4 regions of the Desulfovibrio aminophilus DSM 12254 genome follow, and region 1 is predicted to be linked to each of the others. Evidence: predicted binding sites of a transcription regulator. Region 1 holds the regulator's gene; each other region holds the start of a gene.
The links. The regulator sigma-54, encoded in region 1, starts transcription at its own class of promoters, with help from an activator protein. The targets are predictions, from matches to a motif close to CTGGCACGGNNNNTGCTT.
Positions count from the first base shown of each region.

Region 2: the regulator sigma-54 is predicted to act here: its motif matches at 4,798-4,815, upstream of H587_RS0113775 (protoporphyrinogen/coproporphyrinogen oxidase).
Region 3: the regulator sigma-54 is predicted to act here: its motif matches at 2,377-2,394, upstream of fliD (flagellar filament capping protein FliD).
Region 4: the regulator sigma-54 is predicted to act here: its motif matches at 2,133-2,150, upstream of H587_RS0105955 (flagellar hook protein FlgE).

Region 1 covers NZ_AUMA01000006.1:299,097-306,553, reverse strand. Annotated here, with positions in the region: gene kdsA (3-deoxy-8-phosphooctulonate synthase) at 1-559, shown strand, start outside; gene H587_RS0103490 (KdsC family phosphatase) at 546-1,070, shown strand; gene lptC (LPS export ABC transporter periplasmic protein LptC) at 1,072-1,728, shown strand; gene H587_RS19490 (LptA/OstA family protein) at 1,725-3,017, shown strand; gene lptB (LPS export ABC transporter ATP-binding protein) at 3,017-3,739, shown strand; gene rpoN (RNA polymerase factor sigma-54) at 3,971-5,419, shown strand; gene hpf (ribosome hibernation-promoting factor, HPF/YfiA family) at 5,461-6,003, shown strand; gene H587_RS0103460 (PTS sugar transporter subunit IIA) at 6,005-6,454, shown strand; gene rapZ (RNase adapter RapZ) at 6,462-7,343, shown strand; gene H587_RS0103450 (PTS sugar transporter subunit IIA) at 7,349-7,457, shown strand, end outside.
Region 2 covers NZ_KE383875.1:272,930-280,386, reverse strand. Annotated here, with positions in the region: gene H587_RS0113805 (methylated-DNA--[protein]-cysteine S-methyltransferase) at 1-250, shown strand, start outside; gene H587_RS0113800 (hypothetical protein) at 257-487, opposite strand; gene H587_RS20365 (helix-turn-helix domain-containing protein) at 516-1,184, opposite strand; gene pstA (phosphate ABC transporter permease PstA) at 1,415-2,338, opposite strand; gene pstC (phosphate ABC transporter permease subunit PstC) at 2,347-3,258, opposite strand; gene H587_RS0113780 (PstS family phosphate ABC transporter substrate-binding protein) at 3,806-4,630, opposite strand; gene H587_RS0113775 (protoporphyrinogen/coproporphyrinogen oxidase) at 4,858-6,207, shown strand; gene H587_RS0113770 (M24 family metallopeptidase) at 6,223-7,284, shown strand; gene H587_RS18800 (glycosyltransferase family 2 protein) at 7,349-7,457, shown strand, end outside.
Region 3 covers NZ_AUMA01000010.1:226,298-233,754, reverse strand. Annotated here, with positions in the region: gene fliS (flagellar export chaperone FliS) at 1-560, opposite strand, end outside; gene fliD (flagellar filament capping protein FliD) at 594-2,327, opposite strand; gene H587_RS0108900 (flagellin N-terminal helical domain-containing protein) at 2,468-3,388, opposite strand; gene H587_RS0108895 (hypothetical protein) at 3,630-4,124, shown strand; gene thyX (FAD-dependent thymidylate synthase) at 4,211-4,945, shown strand; gene H587_RS0108885 (DnaA ATPase domain-containing protein) at 5,539-6,888, shown strand; gene tsaB (tRNA (adenosine(37)-N6)-threonylcarbamoyltransferase complex dimerization subunit type 1 TsaB) at 6,962-7,457, opposite strand, start outside.
Region 4 covers NZ_AUMA01000008.1:160,594-168,050, reverse strand. Annotated here, with positions in the region: gene pal (peptidoglycan-associated lipoprotein Pal) at 1-291, opposite strand, end outside; gene H587_RS0105955 (flagellar hook protein FlgE) at 445-2,040, opposite strand; gene H587_RS0105950 (hypothetical protein) at 2,279-2,518, shown strand; gene H587_RS0105945 (response regulator) at 2,689-3,051, shown strand; gene H587_RS0105940 (peptidylprolyl isomerase) at 3,127-3,717, opposite strand; gene H587_RS0105935 (SH3 domain-containing C40 family peptidase) at 3,830-5,200, shown strand; gene H587_RS17495 (methyl-accepting chemotaxis protein) at 5,411-6,949, shown strand; gene H587_RS0105925 (amino acid ABC transporter ATP-binding protein) at 6,946-7,457, opposite strand, start outside.

The DNA of each region.
Region 1 (7,457 bases):
GTCCGTGCTCACGGATATTCATCTGCCGGAGCAGGCCGCGCCTGTTGCCGAGGTGGCCGATGTGCTCCAGATTCCGGCCTTCCTCTGCCGCCAGACCGACCTGTTGACGGCGGCCGCCCGCACAGGCCGGATCGTGAACGTGAAGAAGGGGCAGTTCCTGGCTCCGTGGGACATGAAGAACGCCGTGGACAAGCTGCGCGGCTCGGGTTGCGACGCCATTTGGCTCACCGAACGCGGGGCGAGTTTCGGTTACAACAATCTCGTGGTGGACATGCGTTCCATCCCGCTCATGAGCGGCTTCGGTGTGCCGGTGATCTTCGACGCCACGCATTCCGTGCAGTTGCCGGGCGGCCAGGGCGGCTGCTCGGGCGGCCAGCGGGAGTTCGTGCCCGTGTTGGCCAAGGCGGCGGTGGCCGCCGGAGCCCGGGGCGTGTTCATGGAAGTCCACCCCGATCCGGATCGGGCCCTTTGCGACGGGCCCAACAGCTTGGCTCTCAACCAACTGGAACCTCTGCTCAAGCACCTTCAGGCCATCTGGAGCCTCAATGACCCCAGTTGAAGAACTGGCCCGTGAAATCCGCCTGCTCGTCCTGGACGTGGACGGCGTACTCACCGACGGCGGGCTTTACTACGACCACGAAGGCAATGTCAGTAAACGCTTCCACGTGCAGGACGGCCTGGGCATCAAGCTGGCCCAGGCGGTCGGACTGGAAGTGGCCGTGATCACCGGCCTGAAGCACACTGCCGTGGAGCGCCGGGTGCGTGAACTGGGCATCGAGGAATATCACGCCGGGCATGTGGAGAAGAGCCTGCTCCTGGACGAGATGTGCCGGAAACGGGGCATCGTCCCGGCCCAGGTGGCCTACCTGGGCGACGACTGGGTGGACGCGGCCATCATGCGCCGCGTGGGCCTGCCCCTGGCCGTGCCCAACGCCCAACCGGAAATTCTGGCGCTGGCTCGCTGGTGTCCAGCCCGACCAGGCGGCCAGGGGGCGGTGCGGGAAACCATCGCCTTCCTGCTGCGCTGCCAGGGCAAGCTGGACGCCCTCTGGCGACGTTGGGCGGAGTAATATGCGTCTGACGGGAAAGGCCTGGGCCGCCGTGGCGGCGATCTTCGTGGGCGGCGTGCTGCTGGGGACACTCCTTTCCCGCGAGGACCACGACCGCGACGCGGTCAAAGGCGCGGCCAAAAGCGCGGCCAAGGCCGTGGAGCAGGGGCTGGCGTCCGGCGCCCTGGGCGGAGCGGACATCTCGGCCCAAGACATCGAGCTGGTCCAGGGCAAGGCCGGGCAGATCCAGTGGCGGCTCAAGGCCCGCAGCGCCCAGTACAGCCAGGAGAAGGGCAGGGTGGTGGTGGTCAAGCCGCAGATGCTCTCCTACGTGGGAGAGGAGCGCCGGGAAGTCTACGTTCAGGCCGAGCGCGGCGAGATCGATCAGCAAGGCGACAACCTGACCCTCTGGGACCGCGTGGAGGGACGTTACGGGCTTTTCGCCCTGACGGCGGACAATTTCGATTACATCGGGGCCATGAACAAGGTCTTTCTCAAGGGATCGGTGCAGGTGCGCCGCCCGGACATGTCCATCGACGCCGCGGCCGTGGAAATCGATCTGGCCTCCCGGGAGTTGGTGGCCGCCGGCGGCGTGACGGCCTTCATCGCCTCGCGCGATGTGAACCTTGACCTTCTGCCCCCAGCGGACCAGTCCAAGCCCCAAGGAACGACACCATGACCAAACGCCTCACGTTCGCCCTCATTTTGCTGCTCATCGCCACCCATGCATGGGCCTTCGGCGAGATCCGTTATGCCGACCGGCCGCTCAACGTGCGCAAGGCCCGCAGTCTGGAGAGCGAACACGTCAAGACCCTTCAGGCCGGGGAGAAGGTCCGCGTGGATCATCTCCGCGACGGCTGGTACGCCGTCTTCGACCTGAACGCCGCCACCCCGGAAGAATCCAAGGCTTTGGGCTACGCCAAGGCCAGTTTCCTTTTGCCCGTAACTCCGGAGGCTGCGCCAGCCCCTGCAGCCAAGGTGCAGATCCCCGCTCCGCCGACCAAAAACCAGGTTCCCGTCGGCGTCGGTACGGCGCAGCCGGCACCCGCTGAAACCAAGATTCCCGTAGGTGTGCCCATGCCGGAGATCAAAGCTCCGGCGCAGTCCGCTCCCATCGCCGCGCCCACAGTGGAAACGAAGCCCCTGCCGGTTTCCAGCATCATCCCTTCGGAGATCAAGGCCGCCGCCATAAAAGTCTCCGTGCGCACGGCCCGGGCGGTCAACTCTCCGATTTCCGCCACGCTGGCTCCCGGCCAGCGCGTCCAGGCCGCCTTCCTCCGCGACGGCTGGTTCGCCGTCTTCAAGTTGGACGACAAGAACCTTGAAGAATCCAAGGCTCTCGGCTTCGTTCACGCCTCGGAACTGCTGCCCGAGACTCCCGGGGTGAAGCCCCTGGCCCAGCTTTCGACACCGGCGGCGTCTTCCAAATCGACGACGCCGGAGCCGACCGCTCCCGTCGCCTCGCGTTCCGAGATCACCGAGGCGGTCCAACCGGTCCCCGTGGTTCCCGGTGAAACACCGTCCGCCACGACAGAGGCCCAGACTCCGGTGAAAATCACCGCCGATCGGATGACCTATGTGGAGAAGGACCGCAAGGTGACCTTCTCGGGCAACGTCCAGGCCGAGCACGAAGGTTTGCATCTCTGGGCGACCACCCTTTCTGCCTACTTCACCGAGGCGGGCAAGGGCGCCAAGGACGTGGCCGACAACATCGAGCGCATCGTGGCCGACGGCGGTGTGAAGATGAAGAAGGAAAAAAGCGAAGGCACCTGCCAGACCCTGATCTACTTCGTGAAGGACGGCGTCCTGCGCATGGAGGGCAACCCCCGGCTGAACGACGGCGCCAACAGCGTCGCCGGGGAAGTCATCAAGTTCTACGTCAAGGACAACCGCAGCGAGGTGCTCGGCGGACAGAACAAACGGGTGGAAGCCATCTTCCGTGTGCCCGAGGGGGCGAAGAAACCCTGATGGCCGGTCTCATCGCCACGAACCTAAAGAAGCGGTACGGCAACCGCGAGGTGGTCCACGACATCCACCTGAATCTCTCTCCCCGCGAGGTGGTCGGTCTGCTCGGCCCCAACGGCGCGGGCAAGACGACCACCTTCTATATGCTCGTGGGCATCGTCCGGCCCAACGGCGGGGAAGTGCTCCTGGAAGACCAGCCCATCACCGACCGACCACTGCACGAACGGGCCCGTCTCGGCATGTCCTACCTGCCTCAGGAAAGCTCCATCTTCCGCAAGCTCACCGTGCGCCAGAACCTCCAGATCATCCTGGAGCAGTCCGCTCTCTCGCCGGAGCGGCAACGCAAGCGCGCCGACGAACTCATGGACCAATTCGGCATCAAGCGACTGGCGGACCAGCCCGCCATGTACCTTTCCGGCGGCGAACGACGGCGGCTGGAAATCGCCAGGGCGCTCATTCTGGACCCAAAGTTCATCCTCCTGGATGAACCCTTCGCGGGCATCGACCCAATAGCGGTCATCGACATCCAGGAGATCATCTCCATGCTCAAGAAGATGGGCATGGGCATCCTCATCTCGGACCACAATGTGCGCGAAACCCTGAATATCTGCGATCGCGCCTATCTGGTCTACGAAGGCACGATCATTCTCGAGGGCACCCCGGAAGAGATCGTGCGCGACAGCAAGGCCCGCCAGCTTTACCTGGGCGAAGATTTCAGCCTCTGACCGCCCAGCCTTTTCCGTTTGCCCGCCGTGCCGGCCCGATTTACATGCCTCGCCAGACTTGGTACACTTTTTTCATGTCGGCGGTCTTCATCGAAAAACCAATACGGACGGGGAGTTCCGCGAGATCCTTGGTTGCGCCGTCCGGGTGACTGTGGCACAATGAAGCCGTAACGTGAAAAAATAAGCTGAATCGGGCCGCCCAAACGGCCCATAAAGGATGTTTCGGGCGTCATGGGACTTGAACTGAGACAACAACTCAAGCTCTCGCAGCAGCTGGTCATGACCCCCCAGTTGCAGCAGGCCATCAAGCTGTTGCAGCTCTCGCGCCTGGAGCTGGTGGAAACGGTTCAGCAGGAGCTTCTGGAGAATCCTTTTTTGGAGGAAGCCGAGACCGAACGTTCGGACCTGCCCATGGAAGAAATGCCCGTGGAGGTGGACCAGACCACGGCCACGCCTGAAATGACTTCCCCGGAACGCAGCGAGGAGATGATCCGCAGCACGGACTGGGAGAACTACCTGGGCGAATTTTCCAGCATCTCCAAGCAGGCCCAGGTTCGCGAAACCGAGATACCGGAGGAGGGCGTCTCCTTCGAGGCCCGCTTGGCCAGCAAGCCTTCTCTGGACGGCCACCTGAGTTGGCAGATGCGCCTGTCGCACTTCACCCCGCGGGAACTGGACATCGGCGAGGCGGTCATCGGCAACCTGGATTCCGGCGGCTATCTGCATGCCGACATGGACGACATTCGGGCCATGGTGCCCGACGCCGCGGACGAGGAGATCGAGGCCGTCATCCACCGCATCCAGCGCCTGGACCCGGTGGGCGTGGCCGCGCGCACTCCTCGCGAATGCCTGCTCGTGCAGCTCGAGATCCTGGGCGAGACCGACCCCATCCTGCTCTCACTGGTGGACGAGCACCTGGAAGACCTCGAAAAGAAGCGCTACAAGCCACTGGCCCGCAAGTTCAAGATCGACATGGAGGAGCTCAAGCACTACCTGGAAATCATCCAGAAGCTTGATCCCATGCCCGGGGCCAACTTCTCCAGCACCGAGCCGCACTACGTCTCCCCGGACGTCTTCGTCTACAAGTACGGCGACGATTTCATCATCGTACTCAACGAGGATGGACTGCCGCGCCTTCAGTTGAACACCTTTTTCGCCGACTCCCTGTCCCAGACCGCGGGCAAGGAAAAGGACTACGTCCAGGAGAAGATGCGCTCGGCGGCCTGGCTCATGAAGAGCCTCTACCAGCGTCAGCGCACCCTCTACAAGGTCGTGGAGAGCATCGTGCGCTTCCAGCGCGAGTTCTTCGAGTACGGCGTGACCAAGCTCAAGCCGCTCATACTCAAGGAAGTGGCCGAGGACATCGGCATGCACGAGTCCACGGTCAGCCGCATCACCACGAGCAAGTACGTGGCCACGCCGCACGGCGTGTTCGAGCTGAAGTTCTTCTTCAACAGCGCCCTGGACCTGGAGGACGGCACCCAGGTCGGTTCCGAGAGCGTCAAGGCCCTGATCAAAAAGCTCATCGGCGAGGAGGATCCCAAGCACCCCCTGTCCGACGAGCGCATCGGGGAAATCCTCAAGGATCACCTCAAGGTGGACATCGCCCGCCGCACGGTGGCCAAGTACCGTTCGGCCATGAACATCGCCTCTTCGTCCAAGCGCAAGGACATTCTCTGACCCTTGGCCCGTACACTCCTTACTCGAACAGGAGGATACATATGAACATCTCCTTCAACTTCAAGAATTTCGACCCGTCCGAGCATCTCAAGGAATACGCCGAGTCGCGTTTCGAGAAGCTCTCCAAGTTCATTTCCGACGCCGAGGATCCCGAACTGCAGGTCAACCTCTCCGTGGAGAAGTTCCGCCACAAGGCCGACGTGGTCTTCCTGGCCGACAATCTGCATCTTTCTGCCTACGAAGAGTCCGAGGACATGTACTCGACCATCGACATGGTCTTGGACAAGCTCGAAGCCCAATTGCGCCGGATGCGCGAGAAGCAGAAGGACCGCCGCCGCGCGGGCCGCGAACGGGCAGTGAGCATGGGCGTGCTGACCTTCATCGAGGAATCGGGGAAGCGCACCCCGTCCATCGCCGAGATGGACAAGTACGAGCCCAAGCCCATGAGCGTGGACGAGGCCGCCATGCAACTGGAGTCCAGGAGTTACGACTTCCTGGTCTTCCGCAACTCTGAGACTGATGGCCTGAACGTCATCTACCGGCGCAAGAACGGCGACTTCGGGCTCATCGACCCTGGAATCTGAAATGCGGCTTTCGGAATACCTGTCGCGGGACTTGGTCCTCTCGGACCTCAAGGCCACGGCCAAGGCCGATGTTCTGGCGGAGTTGACGGCGTCTCTGGCCGCCCTGACCCCGCCGGTCGATCCGGACGAGGCCGTGGCCGTCCTGCTTGAACGCGAAAGCCTCGGCACCACCGGCATCGGGGACGGCATCGCCATCCCTCACGGCAAGCTGCCGGGGCTGACCCAGATCGTGGTTGTGGCGGGGCGGAGCATCCAGGGCGTCGAATTCGATTCCCTGGACTTCAAGCCCTGCCACATCTTCTTTCTCGTGCTGGCGCCCGAGCAGGTGGCCGGTCTGCATCTGCGCATCCTGGCCCACATTTCTCGACTGCTCAAGGACGACTCCTTCCGGCGGAGCTTCATCTCCGCTCCGAACAGCCAGGCCCTCTGGGACCTGCTGAACGACAGGTGAGGCGCTGGTGGGGGATACCCGAAGCTTCTCGGTCATCGTGGTCTCGGGTCTCTCGGGCTCGGGCAAGAGCACGGCCCTCAAGGTCTTCGAGGATCTGGGCTTCTTCGTCGTCGACGGCCTGCCCGCAAGCCTGACGCCCAAGCTGGTGAGTCTCTTCCGTGAGCAGGACAGCAAGCACCGGGGTCTGGTGCTGGGACTGGATCTGCGCCAGATGGACTTTCCCGAGGAGTGGCGCAAGGCTTTCGGAGAATTGAAGAAACAGGGCGTCCGGACGCACATCGTCTTTCTGGAGGCCAGGCTGTCCGAACTGGTGCGACGCTACGCCACCACCCGCCGACCGCATCCCCTGGAAAGCCGGAGCCTCGGCCTGGAGCAGGCCTTGGAGACTGAGAAGGTGCTCCTGGACCCTCTGCGCAAGCGGGCCGACCTGGTGATCGACACCACCAATTATTCCATTCACGACCTTCGCCGGACCCTGCAGGAGAAGTGGACCTCGCTGGAGCAGGAAGTGGGTGTGCTGCGGGTCCACATCATCTCCTTCGGCTTCAAGTACGGCGTCCCCATCGAATCGGATCTGCTTTTCGATCTGCGTTTTTTGCCCAACCCCTATTTCGACGAGAACCTCCGGCCCCTGTCCGGCAAGGACACAATCATCGCGGACTACGTTCTGGCCAATGACCCTGGGGCGACGTTCCGGAGTAAGTTCTTGGACTTTCTCTCCTATCTCCTGCCCTTGTACCTGGCCGAGGGACGCTATCGCGTGACCCTTGCCCTGGGCTGCACCGGCGGCCGCCATCGCTCTGTGGCGGTAGCCGAACTGGTCTGCGAAGCACTTCGGCGCACCGGATACGCCGTGACCCTGGAACATCGACACCTTGAACTGGGTTGAGCGACATGGCCAACAACGAGCGGATTGAGGAAAAGCACATCGGAGTGGTGCTGGTCACCCACGGCAACTTCGGTGAGACCCTGTTGGAGGCGGCCTCTCTGGTCCTCGGCCCCC
Region 2 (7,457 bases), on a different contig from region 1:
CCGCGAGGCGTTGCTGACCCTGGCCCGCGAGGCGCCCCAGGGCATGGTCGTGAGCTATGGGGAGCTGGCCCGGCTCTGCGGCAGACCCGGCGCGGCCCGAGCCGTGGGGCGGGCCATGGCCGCCAACCGTTGGCCCCTGATCCTGCCCTGTCACCGGGTGCTCGGCGCGCGCGGCGCCCTCACCGGGTTCAGCAATCCGGCCGGACTGGCCATGAAGGAATTCCTGCTGCGCCTGGAAGGGGCGCTCTGAGGCCGCTCAGGCTCCGAAACAGGAGCGTCCGTCGGGCATGATGTCCGCGGGCAGGACCAGATTGTGGAAGCGCATGACCAGTCGGCGCACACACTGGGCGCTGCCCTCGGGATTCAGACAGTAGGCCGAAAGCATGGCCCGGGTGGTGTCGTTGTCCAGGTTCGCGGCCAGGGACCGGAACGGGCAGCCCTTGCAGAGCGGGAAATGCGGACAGGAATCACATCGTTCTCGGCACATTTTTTCTCCTGTTGGTCGCCCCGGCTCACTATTCTAGAGGGGGGTCCCCTCCGTCGGTTTCCGCGAAGAGTTCCGTGATTTCGATGAGGGCTCCACAGGCGGCCAGAGGCCGCCCGTCCGGATCGGTCTCCAGGTCGGCCAGGGCCAGGGCCAGGCGCGGCCAGGGCTCGACGCCGGAGTCCCGGCGGGAGGAGAATCGAAACAGGCTGTTGATGGGGCCCTCCCCGGCCAGGAGTTTCGGCACCCATTGCCGCACGAAGCCCCGATCATCGGGATGGATTCTTTCCAACAACATCTCGCGGTCGATGGGTTCGGGCATGTCGGCGTAGCCGAACATGCGCTGGATGGGCCGCGAGAGAAACAGGTGTCCCGAGCGGAAGCTCCTCTCCCAGTATCCAACGCCGACGGCCAGCCGCCGCAGCATGTGCGGGGCGTCACCGTCTTCGGGCCGGGAAAGCAGGTAATTGAGGCACACCTCGCGGGACGGCCGGAAAAGTTCCGCGGGGTTGACGCCCAGGGCCAGGCAAAGTTTTTGGATCACGCCGAAGGATGGGGAAGACAGGCCACGCTCGATCATGCCGACGTACTGTTCGGTGACGGCGATGCGTTCGGCCAACTGCGCCTGGGTCAGCCCGCGCTCCTCGCGCAGGGTGCGGACGCGTTGGCCGAAAAGAACCTTCAGGCAGAATTCGGACATGATCGATAGCTACCAATTCCAAGGCGAATGGGAACAAATCCACAGTTTGGGTCGCTTGGGGCGTCCAGTATGCAGGCGGTGCATTCATCTGCAATTATTTATTTTTTTGAGACAAGGCCATGCCGTCCAGGAGATATAGGCGGAACGCATCCCGAGGATGTTTGAAATGACGCAGGCCGCCGACCGTCATGGTCCGGCGGCCGGCGTCACAAAAGAGGAAGCCGGAGCGGTCAACGGCTCATCTTGCGCTGGAGGCGGGCCCGGATGAAAATGGCGATGAGGTTCATGCCGAGCACCAGGGCGATGAGCACGAGGGCCGTGCCGTACTGGAGGTGGCGGGTCTTCTCGATTTCGGTTCCGGCCGTGGCCAGGACGTAGATATGGTAGGGCAGGGCCATGACGTCGTCCAGGATGGAGGTCGGCATGAGCGGGGTGAAGAAAACGGCGGCCGTGAACATGATCGCGGCGGTCTCCCCGGCGGCCCGACTGATGCCCAGGATGGAGCCGGTGAGGATGCCGGGCAGGGCCGCGGGCAGGACCACCTTGGAGATGGTCTGCCACTTGGTGGCGCCCAGGCCCAGGGAGGCTTCGCGGTAGGTCTGGGGCACGGAGCGCAGGGCCTCCTCGGTGGTGCCGATGACCACGGGCAGGGTCAGCGCCCCCAGGGTCAGTGCCCCGGCGGCGATGGAAACGCCGAGGTGCATGACCGTGACGAAGAAGGCCAGGCCGAAGAGCCCGAAGACCACCGAGGGCACCCCGGCCAGGTTGGAGATGCCCAGGCGGATGAGCCGCAGGGCGCGGCCGGGGCGGGCGTACTCGTGGAGATAGATGGCCGAGGCCACGCCCAGGGGCAGGGCCACGACCATGGAGCCGAAACTGAGCAGGAACGTGCCCAGGATGCAGGGGAAGATGCCGCCCTCGGTCATGGATTTGCGCGGGGCTTCGGTGAGGAATTCCCAACTGATGGCCGAGAGGCCGTTGAACAGGAGAAAGCCGAGGATCACGGCCAGGGCCAGGGCGTTGATCAGCACCGCTCCCCGAAAGACCCAGAAGACGCCCGCTTGGAGCGTCTTGCGCCGCTGGTCGCGGCGGCGGGCCTGTTCCTCGGGCAGGAAGCGGGAGAGGCCGTGGGTGGTGGTCGCTTCGGACTGCATGGCGTCTCCTAGAGCGTGGCCGCGCCGACCTGCTTGTATTTGTGCGCGATGTGGTCGGCCACGATGTTGAAGAGAAGGGTGAAGACGAAGAGCACCATGCCGATGGCGAACAGGGCGTAGTAGTGTTCGCTCTGGAACGGGGCCTCGCCCATCTCGGCCGCGATGCTCGCGGGCATGGGCCGCACCGGGTCGAAGATCGAGGAGGGGATGAGTCCCGCGCCTCCGGCCACCATGAGCACCACCATGGTTTCGCCGATGGAGCGGGACATGCCCAGGATCACCGCCGTGCTGATGCCCGAGAGCGAGGCCGGCACGATGACCCGGCCCAGGGTCTCCAGGTGGGTGGCTCCCAGGGCCAGGGACGCCTCCTTGAGCTCCTTGGGCACGGCGAAGATGGCGTCCTCGGACACGCTGGTGATGGTCGGCACGGACATGAAGGCCAGCATGAGCGAGGCGTTGAACAGGTTCAGCCCCGTGGCCACGTGGAAGGCGTCCTGCAGAAAGGGCGCGACCACGACCATGCCGAAGAAGCCGATGACCACCGAGGGCAGCGAGGCCAGCAGCTCGATCATCGGCTTGAAGATCTCGCGCACGCGGGGGCTGGCGATTTCGGCCAGGTACACGGCGGTCATCACCCCCAGGGGAATGGCGATGCACGAGGAGAGGACCGTGACCGCGATGGAGCCCGCGATGAGCGGCAGGATCCCCAGAAGCGGAGGGTCTTCGGTGGGGTACCAGAGATGCCCGAAGAGGAAGTCCGGCAGCGAGACCGCCTTGAACACCGGCAGACCCTCGGCGAAGAGGAAGAGCATGATCAGGAAGAGCACCAGGATGCAGGTGGTGGCGGTGCCCAGGAAGGCGGACTGGATGAGCCGCTCCCGGGTGGTGCGCTGGAGCTTGAGGGCCTTGAGCAACAGCATGATCCCGGCCGCCAGGGCCAGGACGGCGGCGGCGATGTCGTAGCCGTGGGCGCGGGCCGAGGCCCGGTGGCGGACGAGTCCGGCGAGCACGTCCAGGGCGGTTTGGCCCTTGGGGGGGGCCGCCGTGAAGGCCCGATCCTGGCGCAGATACTTGGACAGGCGTTCCAGATCCTCCAGCGAAACCTGGAGCCGGGCCTCGGCTGTGGCGGCATCCGCCTCGACCTTGGCCCGTTCGGTCAGCTCGAATTCCACGTTGCGCTGGATCTCGCGCAGGGCCCGGGCCACGCTCGGGTATTCCTCACCGGACTTGGTCAGGACGTCGGCCTTGAGCAGGGCCAGCTTCTCGACCTCGCTGTGTCGCGAGGCGGCTTGACCGAGGAGGAACAGGCCCAGGGCCAGGGCCAGGAGCATGCCGACGGACAGATGGAAACGGTTCACCGGGACACCTCGGATGCGTTGGAGCCGGAAATCCTGAATGGGCATCGGAACGACGGAACCCGCCGGAACGGCGCGGGCCGTTCCGGCGGGACGTCGGGTCGACGTCCGACTACTTCTTCAACGGCACGAAACCGATCTCGTCGGCCAGCTTCTGACCGGCGGGGGAGAGCATGAAGTCCACCAGACCCTTGGCGTCGCCCTTGGGCTCGCCGGGGGTGTAGAGATTCAGCCCGCGGGAGACGGGATAGGTCTTGTTCAGGGCCGTGGTGGCGTCGCCCATGACGCCGCCCACGCTGACCTGCTTGATTTCCTTGTTCAGGTAGCCCAGGCCGATGTAGCCGATGGCCAGCTTGTTCTTGGACACGGCCTGGACCACGGCTCCGTTGGAGGCCTGGAGCAGGGCGCCGGGGAAGACGCGTTCCTTCTTGCCGCCGTCATGCATGACCTTGTTCTCCCAGCAGTCGTAGGTGCCGGAGGAGGTGTCGCGGGAGATGACCACGATCTGGGCGTCGGCGCCGCCGACGTCCTTCCAGTTGGTGATCTTGCCTGCGTAGATGTCCTGGAGCTGGGCCACGCTCAGATCCTTGACCGCGTTGCCCGGATGCACGATGGGCACGATGCAGTCGTAGGCCACGACGAACAGCTTGGGCGCGCGGCCGTTGGCGGTGGCGGCCTCGATCTCCTTGTCCTTCATGTCGCGGGACATCATGGCGATGTCGCAGGTGCCGTCGATGAGGGCCTTGGCTCCTTCGCTGGAACCGCCGCCGGAGATGGAGACGTTCACGCCCTTGTTTTGGGCCATGAACGCTTCGGCCGACTTCTGCATGAGCGGAAGCACGGTGGTGGAGCCCTTGACTTCGACGCTGCCGGCGAAGGCCAGGCCGGACAGACACAGGGTCAGCGCGGCGGCGAGCGCCACAATCTTGATCTTCATGGAAACGTCCTCCGCGAATGGGATGAGGTTTGAAAACGTTCGTGCCGAATTCGGATGAAGGTTTTCTAGCAATCCCACGTTACATTAATGTGACGGAAAAGAGAAAGCTGGGTGACACGAGAAGCGTCCCGTGCCGTTTTCCCGCCCCGCGAGGGGAGACGGCGCGACTGGCACGGAACTTGATGCGTCGGCTTTCGCGACGTAGAACCGTCCCGGAGGAGAAACGAGTGGAAGTCAAGCACCTCATCATCGGAGCCGGTCCCACGGGGCTCGGCGCGGCCCATCGGCTGCGGGAGCTGGGTCAGGAATCCTTCCTGGTCCTGGAAAAAAATGCCCACCCCGGCGGCCTGTCGGCCAGCTTCCGCGACGCGGCCGGGTTCACCTGGGACATCGGCGGCCACGTCCTCTTCTCCCATTATCCTTATTTCGACAAACTGGTGGACGACCTGCTGGCCGGGGAATACCTGGAGCATCAGCGCGAGTCCTGGGTCCGCGCCTGCGGCGGCTGGGTGCCCTATCCCTTTCAGAACAACGTCCGCCACCTGCCCCGGGCTGAACGCTGGGACTGCGTGCGCGGGCTGCTGCCGGGCAAACGTCCCGAGGGGCGGCCGGAGAACTTCCGACAGTGGATCGAGTGCGTTTTCGGCCGGGGCATCGCGGACATCTTCATGCTGCCCTATAACTTCAAGGTCTGGGCCACGCCGCCGGAACGCATGGATTTCAAATGGATCGGCGAGCGGGTGAGCGTGGTGGACCTGGAGGGAGTGCTCAAGAACATCCTCCTGGAGTTGGACGACGTGGCCTGGGGCCCGAACAACACCTTCAGGTTCCCGCTGCGCGGCGGCACGGGCGAAATTTTTCGCCGCCTGGCCGCCCGGGTGGAGGACAAGGTGCGCTACGGCGCGGACGTGGTCCGGCTGGACGCCCGGAACCGGACCGCGCGCACGGCCGACGGCCAGGAGGTGCGCTACGAGACGCTCCTGAGCACCGCGCCCCTGGATCTCCTGGCCGGGCGCTGGCTGGCCGATCCCGAGCCGGAGCTGGTGGAGGCCGCCTCCGCCCTGGTCCACAACGGGGTCTACGTGGCCGGGGTGGGCCTGCCGCCCTCGGGCAGGACCGACAGCCGTTGCTGGATGTATTTTCCCGGCGAGGAGACGCCCTTCTATCGGACCACCAACTTTCACAACTATTCGCCCAATAACCCGGCCGCGCCGGACCAGCGGGCGCTCATGTGCGAGACGAGCTTCTCGGCGCACAAACCGGAAAGATTGGCCGGGCTCATGGCCCGCACGGAGGCCGGGCTCGCGGCCTGCGGCCTGATGGCCCCCGGAGACGGCGAACGAGTTCTGACCCGCTGGGAGACGGTGGTGGACTATGGCTATCCCGTGCCTTGCCTTGCCCGCGACCAGGCGCTACAGACCATACAGCCGCGCCTGGAGGCCCAGGGAATCTTTTCCCGGGGCCGCTTCGGCGGCTGGAAGTACGAGGTGGGCAACATGGACCATTCCGTCATGCAGGGCGTGGAATGGGCCGAACGCATGGTCCAGGGCCTGCCGGAGCGCACCTATTCCCTGTAACGCATGGACGTGGACGTGATCGTTTTCGAGCAGCGCCGTCAGGCGCTCAAGGAAAGTCTGCGGGCGCGGGGCCTGCCCGCCCTGCTCGTGTCCCACGCCGCCAACCGCTGGTACCTTTCCGGCTTCGAGCTGGCCGACTCGCAGTGCAACGAGTCGGCCGGCTGGCTGGTGATCACGGCCCACGGCGGCGACACCCTGCTCACCGACCCCCGCTTCGAGGAGGCCGCCCGCCGGGTCTGGCCCGATGAGATCGTCATCTATTCCTCGCGCAAGATGGAAGTGGTCGGAGCCTTCCTCAAGTCCCTGAATCCGCCCGCCTTGGGCTTCGAGCCCCGGTCGCTTTGCGTGCGCGACTATGAGCGCCTGCGCGAGTTCGTCGCCCTGACGCCCACCGAGGGCTTGGTGGAGGATCTGCGGGTCATCAAGGACGCGGACGAGATCCGGCGCATGGAGGCCTCCTGCGTCCTGAACGAACGGGTCATGCTGGCCCTGCCCGAGCGGCTCGTCCCGGGCATGACCGAGGCCCAGGCGTCCTGGGAGGTGGAGCGGCTCTTCCGCGAGGGCGGGGCCTCGGGCCTGGCCTTCCCGACCATCGTGGGCGCGGGGGTGAACGCGGCCCTGCCCCATGCCGAGCCCGGCCAGGACCGCCTGCCGGCGCAGGGGCTCGTGCTCGTGGACGCGGGCGGCCGCTTGGACGCCTACTGCTCGGACCAGACCCGGACCTTCTGGCTCGGGAGCGAACCCTCGGACCGCTTCCGCCACGTCCTGGCTCTCGTGCGCGAGGCCCAGCGCCGGGCCATCGAATACATCCGGCCGGGCGCGCCCATCGCCGAGTCCTACCATCTGGTCCGGCGCTTCTTCGAGGAGCACGGCGTGGCCGACCGCTTCACCCACGGCCTGGGCCACGGGGTGGGCCTGGAGACCCACGAGGCCCCCAGCCTGTCGAGCCAGAGCCGGGACGTATTCCGGCCGGGCATGGTGGTCACGGTGGAGCCGGGCCTGTACTGGCCGGACTGGGGCGGGGTGCGCTGGGAGCACATGGTCCTGGTCACGGAAGACGGTTGCCGCGTCCTTTGACGCATCGCGCGGCATACACCCGCACCTTTTCCGCCCACCGCCGGGCCGCCCCAAGGGAGGGGAGATGCACGCCGCCTATTTCACGGTCCTGGCCCGGGGCATGAGCGGAGAGCTGGAACGGCTCTCCGGCGACGAGGTTCTGGAGCACCTGGACAACCACCGTTCCCAGCTCC
Region 3 (7,457 bases), on a different contig from region 1:
GAAGCCTGCCTGGCGGGTTTGAGCGCCGTCGCGGCATTGTCGTTTTGGGGCAGGATTCCAGCCAAGGGCTGGGCCGGGGAGCCCATGAGGTCCAGGTTGTTGACCTGGGGCATCGGGTGAGCGGGTTTCGGCGTGGCGATGGACTCGTCGGCCAGGGGTGAGGCGCCGTGCAGGGCCGATGGCGGTCGCCCTTCGTAGCCTGGGATGATCTGGGCGAAGGCGGAGCGGATGCCGGAGAGGATGCCGACGACCTCGTCGATCAAGGCCGCATCCATCTTCAGGTTGGCCTTGAGCAGACGAGTGCTGCAGAAGAAATACAGGTTGTTCAGGTTCTTGGCGACGTCGCCGCCCTTCTCCTTGTTCAGGCTTTCGGCGAGTTCGCTGATGATGTCCAGGGCCCGCGAAATGAGGATGCCCTTCTCCGCGTAGTTTCGCTCGGCGATCTTGACCTTGGCCTGTTTCAGGAATTTGATGGCCGCGTCGTAGAGCATGAGCAGCAGGTCGCCCTGGGTGGTGGTGGTCACCTGGGTGGCGAGATAGGCCTTGGCTCCATTCTTCATGAACGATTGTCCTCCACGGGCAGATGGGACGGGCTACGAGCTGCTGCTGCTGGACAACTGCTTGATCGAGCTGGTCAACTGGCTGTTGAGCTTGTCGTAATAACCGAGCAGGGAGTCCAGCCGGGCGTACTTGTTCTTGAGCGTGGTCTTGTATCTTTCCAAGCGGGTCGTCTCGTAGTCGATCTTGCTGTCGATGGACTTGATGATGTCCTTGTAGTTGTTCTGCAGGATCGCCAGGGGGCCGTCGCTTTTGTCGGTCAGATCCTTGAGTTCGTCGGCGAGTTCTCCGGTCTTGCCGCGCTTGACCGTGACCATGCCGTCATAGGTGGAACCGGCGGTTCGCGAATCCAGCCGGATGGCCAGACCGGCCTCCGGGGTCGCCGCCGCGCCGGTGATTTCCCAGGCGCCGGAAATTTTGGCCGCATGGCCGTTGATGGTGGCGCTCTCAATGCCCGAGCCGTCGGCCTTGACCTTGACCTTGAGCTGGTATTCCCCGGGTTGGGTGGTGCCCTTGACCAGCGACAGGTACGAGAAGGCCGAGGATTTGCTTTCGCCCAGATCGTCCGCCGAGAAGAGCTTGGCCACTGCGGTCGGGTTGTTGGTCAGGGCTTCGTCCAGCTTTTCTTCGTCCAGCACGAGCATCCCCAAGGTGGCCGATCCGGTCTGGGCGTCGGTGCTGATGCCGATCTGTCCCAGGGAGACGTAGGTGTCTTCCGTCAGCCCCAGGGTGTTGTAGGAAATGAAGCCGACGCCCTTGTCGGCGACGATATTCTTCAGATTCTGGGAGACGATGTCAACGCCGTAGTTGCCGGTGAGCAACGAACCGGCCTTGTTCAGGTCGTCGTACTTGGTCAGTTCCTGGATCTTGGCGCGAACCGTGTTCATCTGGGTCACGAAGGTGCGGACGTTCTCCTTGACCGCCTCCAGGTCCGTGCCCACGGTCAGCGTGACGGTGGAACCGGGCGCGGAGTCCTTGAGGTTCAAGGTCAGACCCGTGATGACGTTGCTCACGCTGTTGGCGGCGTTGCTGATCCAGCCGCTTGTGGGCCAGCCATCCACACGGATCTGGGAGTTCTGGTTGTTCTGGGTGGTGGTCCAGTCGGCGGCCTTGAAGCCTGTCAGCGTGGTGCCCGCGCCGATGGTCAAGGATGCGCCCACGCCCAGATCCATGCCCCGGAATTGGACATAGTAGTTTGAGCCGTCGAAGATGGCCAGGGCCTTGACTCCGGGGTTCGCGGGCTGGTTGTTGATGAGGTTGACCAAACCATCCACGGTGGTGCCGGTGGGCACGGTGAGGTTGTAGGTGGTTCCCTTGTAGACATATTGGAGGATCTGGTCGCCGCCGGAGGAGTTGATCACCGAACTGCCGGCGCTGTAACCGGTGACGGTGGCCATGATCTTGTTCTGGGCCAACTGGTTGATTTCGACCTTGTGGGTGCCTTCCTCGGCCGCGCTGTCGGCCGTGGCCGTGAGCACGGTGGAATTGGTGCTCGAGGCGTTCTTGGTCAGGAATTCGTTCATGGTGTCCATCTTCTCCAGCGCGGTCTTGAGTGAGAGCATGGAGGTGTTCAGCTCCTGGAAGGCGGTGATCTTCTTGTCCCAGGTGGCCCGCCAGGTCTGGAGCTGGGTGAGATGGGCGCTTTCGGCCTTCACCAACCCGTCGATGAGCGAGTTGAAGTCCGTGCCGTTGCCCAGTCCGGTGAAGTTGATGTTGCCGGAGGTGTAGGCTGAAGTATAAGCGCTGATGGAAGAGGTGTCGTCGGCCATGCTGATTCCCTCGGGAAAATTATTCCGTGTCTGGTCCGCCCCCGGAAAGATGCAAGGCCGGTGCCATCAAAAAGGAAAGCCGGACCGCTCGGCGGTCCGGCTTTCCGTTAGAGGTTCATCGCTCAGCCGCCCGAGGCGCGTTAGCCGCCGATCAGGCTGAGGGCCATCCGCGGCAGGGAGTTGGCCTGGGACAGCATGGACACGGCGGACTGGGTCAGGATCTGCTGACGGGTGAACTCCGTCATCTCGGTGGCCACGTCCACGTCGGAGATCTGGGATTCGGCGGCCTGGACGTTCTCGGCCTGGATCTCCAGGTTGCTCACGGTGTTCTCCAGCCGGTTCTGGAGGGCGCCCAGGTTGGCGCGGATCTTGTCCTTGGACACGATGGCGTCCTGCAGGGCATCCAGGGTGGCCTGAGCCAGGGCCTGGGTGGAGATGGACTTGCCCGCGTTGGCGGCGGCGCCGGTGCCGGTCTTGGTGCCGGTGGCGTGGCCGAGACCCAGGGCGGAGGCCGTGGCCGTTCCGATGGAGATGTAGTAGTAGTCCTCAGCGCAGTCGTTGGCCGTGCCGAAGTGGACCTTCAGCGGGCCGGTGGAGACCAGGCCGGTGCCGTCGTGGCTGGAGTTCTCACCGGACAGGTTGCCGTTGAGCAGGTGAATGCCGTTGAAGTCCGTGGCGTTGGCGATTCGGGTGATTTCCGACGCCATGGCCTGATACTCCGAGTCGATGATGAGGCGCTGGTCCGAGTTGTAGGTACCGGTGGCCGCCTGGGTGGCCAGTTCCTTCATTCGGATCAGCTTCTCGTCGATGATCTGGAGTGCGCCGTCAGCCGTCTGGATGAGCGAGATGCCGTCGTTGGCGTTCCGGATGCCCTGCTGCAGCGACCTGATGTCCGAGCGCATGAGCTCGCGGACAGCCAAGCCGGCGGCGTCGTCGGCCGCGGTGCCGACGCGGAGGCCGGACGACAGGCGGCGGGTGGACACAGCGAGAGCGCCGTAAGAGCTCGAAAGGTTACGGCTCGCATTCATCGCCATCAAGTTGTGGTTGATAACCAGGGCCATGATTTCCTCCTTGAATGTTTTTCGGCTTCCATGCCTGTGCGGATCGGCGGCCGGGCACCACGCCCTTCACCTGTTCTCCGCTGGTGTCGCCTACCTGATCGGCCTGTCCTGGGAAAACTTTAGGAATCTTGATGAAAAATTATGGCCGGCCATGAGCGGAGCCGAAAACGCCTTGCGGACAAAGGGATGCCGCCCTTGCCCCGGGAACGGCGGCGCGTTACAGGGGGGCATGCACAAGCCCATGCGTTTCATCCAAAAAAAGGTGGCGGTGGCCGAGCCGGACAAAACCCGGACACACGGTTCCAGGCCGGTGCGCCCTTACCGGCCCGACGGAATCGTGTTCCTGGCCGGGGTGGCCGGATCGGGACGCGGCGATCTGGGGCGGCTGGCGTCGGAGCGGCTGGGCATCCCGTTCCGCTCTTATAAGGAATGGGCGGAAGCCGGGCGGGATCGGGCCGTGGTGGCCCTGGACGAAGCCGACATCGGGTTGGAGGGCGGCCCGGAGCGGGTGCGTTCCCTGGGCACGGTCTTCTATCTCATGAGCGGGGCTCCGGCCGTGGCCGAACGGCTGCTTCGGGAGCACCCGGACGAGGACGCGGACGGCCTGCGTGTGCGGGCCGCCGAACATTTTTTCGCCGCCGAGCCGGTATTCATGAGCACGCTGCATTTTCTGCTTCAGGGCTTCCGGCCGCTGGAGGAGCAGGTCCGGGAATTGCTGGACAAGCTCCGCCTGTAGCGCCCAACAGGAGAGCGCGAGGCCGTCTTGCCCAGGGGCGGCGTTTTGGGTACACCCGCCGGAAACCGCAAGCCAAGGGAGCCCCCATGCCGCAGAAGAAGCTCCGGGTCGAGCTGTTGGCCATGACCCCCGAGCCGTTGTCCCTGATCTACGCCGCCTTTCGCCAGTGCTACCACGCGGGATTCGTCGCCGACATGTGGCCCCGCCTGCTCTCCGGCGAGATCGGGCGGGAGAAGCAGGCCGAGTTCGTGCAGTCCGTCCTGGAGTCGGGACATGACAGCCCGGTGGAGCACGTCAGTTTCAGCTTCGCGGTGGAGGGCATCTCCCGGGCCTGTTCGCACCAGTTGGTGCGCCATCGGATCGCCTCCTATTCCCAGCAGAGCCAGCGCTACGTGGACGAATCCGACATGGACTACATCTTGCCGCCGGCCATCGCCAGGATTCCCGAGGCCCGGGAACGCTTCGAGACCCTCATGGTGGAGATCTCCGGGGCCTATCGCGAACTCAGGGGACTGTTGGCGGCCAACGGCCGGGGGGCGAAGGCCAATGAAGATGCCCGGTTCGTCCTGCCCCAGGCCGCCGAGACCAAGATCGTGCTGACCATGAACTGCCGGGCCCTGCTGCATTTCTTCAGCCTGCGCTGCTGCGCCCGCGCCCAGTGGGAGATCCGCGACATGGCCCTGGCCATGCTGGCGATCTGTCGGGATCGCCTGCCCGCCCTCTTCGCCGTCGCCGGGGCGCGTTGCGAACGCCTGGGCTACTGCCCGGAATCGGCCCGCTTCACGTGCGGGCGCTATCCGCTCCGGGATAACGGGGCGTAGCCGCCGATAATTCCGATTTTTCCGCTCGGAAGCCCGGCCCGGCCGCATCCGCCACGGATGTGTCGCTGTCCGGGCTCTTCTATTATTTTACTATTTATTTCATGCGTATATCTTTGTTCCTAACGGCTGTGGCGAGAACGTCGTCCCCGCGCGCCTCGGCGGGCAGAGAGGCTGCGGACTGGGGAATTTCCACTGCGGGGATTTTTTTGAACTCTAAATATAATATCTTTAATTTTAATATGTTAAGCGCGAAACCGGAAGCGTTTGCGAACATCCCGCGAAGTGTAATTGTAAACCTTTACTCTGATCGTATCTTAAAAAATAATGAAAGAGTTCAATTTCAGCTGAAAAATTCATTTTACCATGTTTAAAATGTTGTCAACTTGTTGTTGAAAAAAAACTGTTGCAGGCGGCAAAGCCCTTGTGACCGGATCGTTGCCTACTGGGGAGAGCGTGTGACGGTCGGAACCGAGGGATAGGACTAATAGCTTTTATATCAATGTGTTATGTTGTAGAGAAGCGAAAGGGAAAGCGACGGCGTCGGCCGTTTATTCGCGTTGTTGGCTTCCGACCGATTGCATACAACGCGGAACATGGTCACCGACGCCTGGAAGCATATCTACGCCGCTCTGGAAAAAAATCTGAATTCCAGACTATTTACCGTTTGGATCAAACCCCTGGACGGGGAAGTGGTCGATGGGGCGCTACGCCTGATGGCGCCCAACGATTTCGTCGCCGCCTGGGTACGCGACCGCCTGCTGAACGAGGTGGCGGACTGCGCGGCCCAAATTCTCGGCTCCCGCCCCGATGTTCAGGTCGTGGTGCGCCGAGTTCCAGCCCCGTCGACGCCTGTCGTCGTGACCGAGGCGGTCCACCCCGCGCCGAGCCAGCTGGGCCTGCCTATCGTGCATACACCCCGCCCCGTGGCCCAGAACAAGTGGCGCTTCAACCTCGACGACTTCGTGGTCGGCCCCTGCAACGAGCTGGCCTGGGCCGCCGCCTCCAGCCTGTGCAGGGGCACGTTGACCGCCGACAATCTCTTCCTCGGCGCCGGTCCCGGCCTGGGCAAGACCCACCTTCTGCACGGCATCGGCCAGGCCCTTTCGACCCAAGGCAACCGTCGCGCGCCGCACATCGCCTGCCTCACCGCCGAGGAGTTCGCCACCCGGCTCGTCCTGGCCATCAAGGCCCGGGAGGTGTCGCGTTTCAAGGCCGAATTCCGCGAGGCCGTGGACGTGCTGCTGCTCGAGGACGTGCATTTCTTTCAGGGCAAGGAGAAGATGCAGGACGAACTGCTCTGTACGCTCAAGGCCCTGCAGGCCCGGGGCTGCAAAGTGGTCTGCACCAGTTCCTTCCTGCCGCGGGAACTGGCCGGGCTCGACTCGACCCTGGTCTCCCAGTTTTGCTCCGGGTTCCTGGCGAGCATCGAGAAGCCGGATTTCGAGACGCGGCGGCGCATCGTGGAGCGCAAGGCCAAGACCTTGCAGGTGACGGTGCCCGAATCCGTATCCGAGTTGCTGGCTGAGCGCGTGACCTCGGACATCCGCCAGCTGGAGAGCTGCCTGCGCAACCTGGTGCTCAAGGCTCGGCTGCTCAATCAGGCCGTGACTCTGGATCTGGCCTGGGACGTGCTGCGCAACTACGCCGTGACCGACGCCCGACCGGATTTCGAGCGCATCCTGGATTTCATCTGCAAGAGTTTCGCCCTGACCCCCGAGCAGCTCGCCTCCAGAAGTCGCAAGCAGGCGGTGGTCGCGGCCCGCAACGCGGCCTTCTATCTGGCCCGCAAGCACACCAGCCTGTCCTTGTCGGTCATCGGCGAACGCCTGGGCCGCAAGCATTCCACCGTGCTCAAGGGAATCACCAACCTGGAGCGCGAAATGTCCCTGCAGACGCCCCTGGGCCGCCAGATGGCAGCGACCCTGGACCGCCTGACCGCCTGATTCCTTCCACGAAACATGAGAGAACGCGCCGCCCTCGGGCGGCGGAGCGACAGCCCCTGGCCGGGGACGGGCATCAGAACGTGGTTTTGAGGCTGGTGCCCGGCTGGAGCAGGGTTCGGGCCGCTTCCGGGTCCAGTCCCCTGGCCCGGGCGAATTCCGGCAGGTTGTCCTCGGCGTCCGAGGCCCGCAGGTAGAGCGGCTGCACGGGGCGGTCGGCGTACTTGGCGCGGGATGCGGCCCGGAGCAGCGTTTCCGTTCCCGGTTGGTTCCAGTCCGGGCCCAGGAGGCGCGCGTTCCGTCGTGCGTCGAGGCCTTCCCGGAAAAACGGCAGGTTGCGGTGCAGACCGTTGCCCAACAGGGTCACGGGCCCGGGCAGGCGGCCGCACAACTCCAGGACATCTTCCAGGCGCAGGGCCGCCGCCTCGGTCAGGGGCGAGAGGCCGGGAGCCGCGAAGGCCTGGGCGTAGACTTGGCCCTTGCGGGACCAGGTCAGGGGCAGCACGCTGCCTGTGCCTAGGTCCGCCGGGGCCTCGGCCAGCAGCGGCAGAACGTCCAGGCCCGCGCGCAGG
Region 4 (7,457 bases), on a different contig from region 1:
CTGCATGATCACGGCCTTGTTCTGAAGCCGGTCTCGGTCATCACCCGCGCGGATGGCGGACTTGTCGAAGTCGAAATGGATGGGGGTGGCCAGTTCCTGCATGGCCTGCTCGGCCTTGAGCGCATCCTCGTCCACCGCCGGAGGCGTGTAGGGCTCGGGCGCGGCCGGGGGAGTGGTATCCTCGATGACCACGGCCTGGGGCTGAGCGGCGGTCTTCTTCTTGGCGCAGCCCGCGGCAAGCAGCAGCGCCATGGCCAGGAACACCAACAGGACGGCAAACTTGGACTTCATATGGGCAACTCCTTTCTCGCTGATGACCATTTGCATCACTTTAATTCGTATTCCATCCAGGCACGAAGTCAACTGCCTTTCTAACCCTGGATGAAAAAAAAGAAAAGAGGCCCACCCCTTTCCGGAATGGGCCCGGCGTCATTTTTTCCGTTCTCAGCGCTTCATGCTGATGGCCGTGTTCAACATGGCGTCCGCGGCGCTGACCACCTTGGTATTTGCTTGCAGCCCGCGCTGGGTGACGATCATGTCCACGAACTCCTCAGTCATGTCCACGTTGGACTGTTCCAGGCTCTTGCCCTGGATATTGCCGCGCGGGCCGGTCCCGGCCGTGCCTTCGACCACCGAGCCGGACTCCACGGTCTGGGTGAACAGGTTCGACCCCTCGCGCCGCAGGCCGTACTCGTTGGTGAAGGTGTACAGCGGGATCTGGTAGAGGTTTTCCTCCTCGCCGTTGGAGTAGATCGCCCGCACGTAGCCCTCGCTGGTCACGGAAACGTCCAGGAGATAGCCGGTGGCGTGGCCATCCTGACTGGCGCTCAGGGTGGCCAGGGAGTCGCCGTAGCCGGTGGTGGCGTTGGGCTGCTCGGCGATGGAGGCCAGATTTGGCAGATTCGCCACACTGGTCCCCACGGAGGCGGCCGAGGCGTTGGAGGCCAGCCCAGTCCAACCGCCCGTCGCGCTGCCCAGGCCCAGGTTCAGGGCGATGGTCTGTCCCGTCGTTCCGGCTCCGGCCCCGCTGGCCAGGCCCAGAAAGGTCGCGGTCATGGTCGGGAAGCCGTCGGCGGAAAAGGCCGCGGGCGACCAGTTGCTCAGAAGCGACGAGTCACCGGCTCCCTCATAGGTGTAGGAGGTCTGCCCCACGAACTGGCCGAAGCTGTTGAAGGTCAGCGTGCCCATCATGAGCAGGCCGGCCCCGGAGGTTCCGGTCATCCCGGCGCGGCCGTCGGCGGCCGGGTCCACGGTGGCGATGAATTCCCAATAGGTGTTGCCGTCGCTCGGGGTGACGTCCACCTTGTCGAAATAAAGCGTCATCGGCTGGGCGTTGCCCTGCGCGTCGTAGATGTTGATCGAGCTGGAGTAGGCGTAGCTGCTTCCGGCCAGCGGCGGGTCGGCGGCGCCATCCCAGAGCCCGGCCAGGGCGAAGAAGGGATCGGTGGCGCTCGTGCTGTGGTCGGTCTCGCTCTTGTCCAGGGAGAACTGGAGATTCAGGCGGGTGGTGGGGCTCGGCGGGGAGCTGACGACCCGGGTGGGTACGCCGTCGATGGTCGCATCCTCCCACGGCAGCACGATGTCCGTGACGCCGCCGGAGACCTCGCCGGTGGTCCGGTCGATGGCCCGCCCCTGGAGCACGTTCCCATGGGGATCGACCAGATAGCCCGCGTTGTCGAAACGGTAGTTTCCTGCCCGGGTGTAATAGGACGTGCCGGCGTCCTGGCTGACCACGCGGAACATGCCCTTGCCGTCGATGGCCATGTCCGTGTTCGCGCTGCCGTCCTTGAACGATCCCTGATTGAGATCGATGCGCACGTCGGCCACGCCCACGCCCATGCCCATCTGGAAGGCCGCGCCCGTGTCGTTGGAGAGCACCTGCCCCACGGTCCCGTACCGGCTCATGAGATCCTGAAAAAGGACGTCGCTGCCCCGGTAGGCAATGGTGTCCACATTGGACAGGTCATTGCCGATGACCGACATCTTCTGGCTCAGGGAGGTGACTCCCGTGGCGCCCACGTACATCGCGCTGAAACCCATGAAGGCGCTCCTTTCCCGGCGACCCCACCGGGACTTGCGGAGGTCGGGCCATCGGCCCGGACGTCCGGCAAAAAATTCCTCCACCCCGACAAAGGCAAGGTCCGTGCCAAGATGGAACATCCCCCCGGAACTCCCCTCCGAATCGCGAACGGAACCGTTTTTCTCTTGTGAAGAAGTGGACATGCCGTGCGAGGAGGGATATAAACAAACCAAAGCACTCAAAAAGGGAGGGAGAGTCATGGATTACACCGAGGCGGATCTTCCCGTTCGCATTCATCATGGCGAGATCGTCACCCTGGCTGGAGGCAAGTCCGTCCGTTTCGACAGCAACGGCGAAGCCAAGGACATCTTCTTCGGAGACGAATTCAACGCCAGCCTGCAACTGTTTCCGGGCATGGAGCACGAATTCGAGGCCGGCGGCGCCAGATACCGGTTGGTGCCCGATTTTGACGACACCATGCTCGTCGAGAAGATCTAAACGTCACGACGCCGAAGGCGTCCCGCCCGTCCCGCCCCCGGGACGGGCTTTTTTTCGCCCGCCTCCCCGGGCGTCCCGCTTGTCACTTCCGTCCATCTCTGCCAAAAAGGACAGAGAACACCCGCTCCGAGCGCCGAAGCCGAAAACACGGACGGGCACGGGAACGCAGCATGGCCAAGATCCTCATCGCGGAAGACGACCGCATCTCCCAGAAATTGGCCGCCCGGCTGGTGGAGGACATGGGCCACTCGGCCTTCGTCAGCCCCAACGGGCGACACGCCTACGACGCCATCCGGGTCAACGACTTCCAACTCCTGCTCACGGACATCATGATGCCGGAAATGGACGGCCGCCAGCTCATCCTGGCCCTGCGGGAGGACGCCGCGCTGCGCGACATGCCGGTGATCATCATGTCCGCCGTGGTCGGGGTGAAGGAAATCGCCGGGCTGCTCAAGGTCGGGGCCACCTTCTTCCTGGCCAAGCCCCTGGTCGCCGGAGACCTGCGTGAATATGTCCGCCGCGCCCTGGGCTGACGCCGGGCCGGGCGAAACCCAAAAAGGCCGGACCCTCGCGGGCCCGGCCTTTTCGCTTCATGCGGGAAAAGGGGCTCAGGGTTCCTTGTAGAGGTAGGCCTTGCGCACGACCACCTGCTCCACGGGCACGTCGTCCATCATGCCCCGGGGCGTGGTGCGCAGATTGGCGATGTCCTGGATCACGTTCATGCCCCGGATGATCCGGCCGAACACGGCGTACCCCATGCCTTCGGGAGTGGCCGAACGGAAGTTCAGGAAGTCGTTGTCCCGAACGTTGACGAAGAACTGCGAGGTGGCGCTGTCCGGGTCGGCGGTGCGGGCCATGGCGATGCTTCCGGCCTTGTTCTCCAGCCCGTTGCGGGACTCGCAGGCGATGGCCGGCATGGTCGGCTTCTGGCGGAAGGCGGCGTCGTAGCCGCCGCCCTGGACGATGCCCATGCCCTTGTTGTTGACCACGCGGTGGAAGATGGTTCCGTCGTAGAATCCAGAGTTCACGTACTTCAGGAAGTTGGCCGTGGTCACGGGGGCCTTCTGATTGTCGAGCTGGATGAAGATCATGCCCTTGCTCGTCTCGAAGACCACCACCGGGGCGGGGCCGTCGGCGGCCAGGGCGGCCGCCGGGGCGGCGAGACAAAGCAAGAGGGCCAGCAATCGGATGAGACGCATGCGTTTTCCTCCTCGGCGAATGAATTGCGGCATCCTATCCCCAAGCGCCGTCGCGCTCAACGAAAAAGGCGGGACTTTCGCCGCCAGGGTGAATCTGCTAGGATTGGCCTCCATGCGCTCCATCCCAGTCAGTTCCCGTTCCCGGGCCGCGATCCTGGCGTTCTGCCTGTCCCTGCTCCTCTCCGCCTGCGCGGCCAAGGGCCCCCTGGTTCCGCCAGACCCGCCGGAAGTGCGGGACGTGACCGACCTGCCCCAGGATCTCTTCGCCTATCTCGGCCCGGACGGCGGCCGTTCCGTGTTCACGCCGGACGTCCAGGCCGGGATGCTGCGCGGCTTTCTGACCGGCCACTTCGCGCCCTGGGAACGCACCTCCCCGCCCAAAGATCCCGGGGACGCCTTCTGGGGGCTGAACCACTTCGCGGCCAAGAAGGTCTACGGGGAGAATCTCCTGCGCCGGAGCCCGGCCTGGATGGCCGAGATGCGCCGTCTTTCGCGGCCCGAGGACTTCCCCAACTTCGGCCGCCCGGCCGTGGCCGTTGTGCATACCTCCCTGCGGGTGCTGCCCACCCTGGAACCGGCCTTCCTCAACCGCCACCTGCCGGGTGAAGGCTTCCCCTTCGACTATCTGCAAAACACGGCGATCTGGGCCGGAACCCCGCTCTACCTCTCGCACCTCTCGGCCGACGGGGCCTTCGCCCTGGCCCACTGCCGCTACGCCTCGGGCTGGGTGCCCCTGGCCGATGTGGCCTTCGCCGGGTCCGAGTTCCGCAAGAAGTTCCAGTCCGCCCCCCTGGTGACCGTGACCCGCGACCGGGTGCCCCTGGCCGACGAACACGGCCTGTTCCGCTTCGAGGCCCGCGTGGGCATGCTCCTGCCCCTGGCCCGGGCCACCGCCCGAGGCTACGAGGTGCTCCTCCCGGTCCGCGACGCCCGCGGCGAGGCCGTCACGGTGCGCGGCCTGCTGCCTCCCTCCGCCGCCGCGCCCCTGCCCCTGCCCGCCACAGCCGCCAACCTGGCCCGCGTGGGCGGCTCCATGCTCGGCGAACCTTACGGATGGGGCGGGATGTACGGCCACCGCGACTGCTCGGCCCTGCTCATGGACCTCTACACGCCCTTCGGCCTGGGCCTGCCGCGCAATTCCAGACAGCAAGGCAAGGCCGGGGAATACATCTCCCTGGAGGGCCTTTCGGACCAGGACAAGGAAACCGCCATCCTGGCCCGGGGCGTGCCCTTCGCCACCCTGCTCTGGAAGCCCGGGCACATCATGCTCTACGTGGGCGAATTGGGCGGCCGGGCCATGATCCTGCACGACGTCTGGGGCCTGCGCACCGAGGAGCGGGGCCGCGAGGGACGGCACATCATCGGCCGGGTGGCCGTGACGACCCTGACCCCGGGCGAGGAACTGCCCGAGCTGGAGAAACCCGAGGGGCTGCTCCTGCACACCATCCGCGGCATGGTCCTGCTGGGATCGAAGAATCCCTGATTTCCGTAAGCCGTCTTGGCCCCGCCCTTGCAGTGCCCCCCTGGAAACATTCCACATGGAAGCGGGAGCCATTGCATGCGCACTACAATTTTATCCTTATCAATCGGAAATTCCATCCTTTTCTGTCTAGTGACCTTGACGTCCTGCCTGACTTCCGACTTGCCGTTTTTGTCCAATGCGACGGCGATGATGGCCGGAATTGTCGCCCTCATGAGCCTCGGGAGCGGCCTGTTCCTGGCGGCGAGGGCCAGCGCGGCGGCGGCGGAACTGTCGTCCAGGCTGTGGTCCCTGGCCGGCGAGCCGCGCGCTGCGGGACAGGGGCCTGACAATTTTGCAATCTTGCGTCAGTTGGTCAGGAAAGGGGATGAACGCGCCGCAGGGCTGGAATCGACCCTGGCCTCGACGCGTTCCGAACTGGCGGCGCAACGCCGCGACCTCGCCGTCTGCCTTGAGGAGGCCGAGCTGTCCAAGGAGCAGTCCGAAAACGCCCGTTTCCAGGCCCTGCACTCGGCGGCCAAGACATTGAAACAGGCCGTCGACGGCATCGAGCGGGCCTCCGGCGATCTGGAAAAGGCCTCGGCCCGAGCGGGCGAGGGCGCGCGCAAGCAGCAGGAACTCATGGCCGGGGCGGCCTCGGCCATGGAGGAAATGACCGCCTCCATCTCCGAGGCGGCCACGGGTGCCGAAGCGGCGTCCCGCGAGGCGTCCGCCGCCGTGGAGCGGGCCCGGGCGGGCGCGGACACCGTGGTGCGCACCGTGCGCTCCATCGAGGCCGTGGCGGCCAAGTCCGCCGAACTGGGCGAGGCCGTTGTCGTGCTCGGCGGCCAGGCCGAGGCCATCGGCCGGATCATGGGCGTGATCAGCGACATCGCGGACCAGACCAACCTTCTGGCGCTGAACGCGGCCATCGAGGCGGCCCGGGCCGGAGAGGCCGGACGCGGCTTCGCCGTGGTGGCCGACGAGGTCCGCAAGCTGGCCGAGAAGACCCAGGCCGCCACCCTGGACGTGCGCCGGGAGATCGAGGCCATCCGGGACAAGGTCGGCACGACCCGCCGGGGCGTGGAGGAGGCCGGGGAGATGGTCGGGGAGACCGTGCGCGTGGCCCAGGAGTCCGGCGCGGCCCTGGACGAGATCGTGCGCCTCGTGGGCGGCACCACGGAACGGGTCCAGGCCATCGCCGTGGCCGCCGGACAGCAGTCCCAGGCCAGCGAGGATCTCAACAGGACGGTCATGGAGGTCAACGCCATTTCGGCCGAGACCGGCGAAGCCATGGGCACGGCGGACACGGCCGTGCGCGGCCTGACCAGGAGCATCGCCTCTCTGGCGACCATGACCCGGGTCTTCGAACTGGTGGGCGGCGGCGCGCTCAAGGAGGTCGTGACCGAACTCTCGGCCGACGCGGACATCCTCTCCCTGGACCGGGGCCGCATGGAGCGCTCCCTGCGCTCCCAGATCAAACGCAAGCCCTTCCTGGAACTGCTCTACGTCACGGACGCCGCCGGCCGCCAGTTGGTGGAGAACATCCCCCAGCCCGGAAACGAGTCAGCCGACGACCGCGCGGCCCTGGGCAAGGACTGGTCCAGCCGACCCTGGTTCGCGGAGGCCATGAGCAAACAGACCATGCAGGTTTCGGACGTATACGTGTCCCAGGCCTCGGGCGCGGCCTGCATCACCGTGTCCAGTCCCTTCCAGGACGCCTCGGGCCGGATTCTCGGCGTCATCGCCGCCGACGTGCGGGTGGAGGGCTAGAGCATCTTTTCCAGGAAGGACTTGATGCGCGGCAGTTCGACCCCGGAGGCGAAGAACTCCTGGGGCGAGCCCTGGGCCAGGAACCGGCCGTTCTCCATGAAGATCACCGTGTCCGCGACCTCACGGGCGAAGCCCATGTTGTGGGTCACGATGACCATGGTCATGCCGTCCAGGGCCAGCTGGCGGATGGTGTCGAAGACCTCGCCCACCAGTTCGGGGTCCAAGGCGCTGGTGGGTTCGTCGAAGAGCATGATCTTGGGATTCATGGCCAGGGCCCGGGCGATGGCCACGCGCTGCTTCTGGCCGCCGGAGAGGGTCACGGGGTAGGCCTCGGCCCAGCGCTCCATGCCCACGCGCCGGAGCATGGACAGGGCCGTCTCGCGGGCCTCGCCCCGGCTCTTGCGGAGCACGGTCACCGGTCCCTCCATGACATTGCCGAGCACGGTCATGTGCGGGAAGAGATTGAACTGCTGGAAGACCATGCCGATCTCGGAGCGCAGGCCGCAGA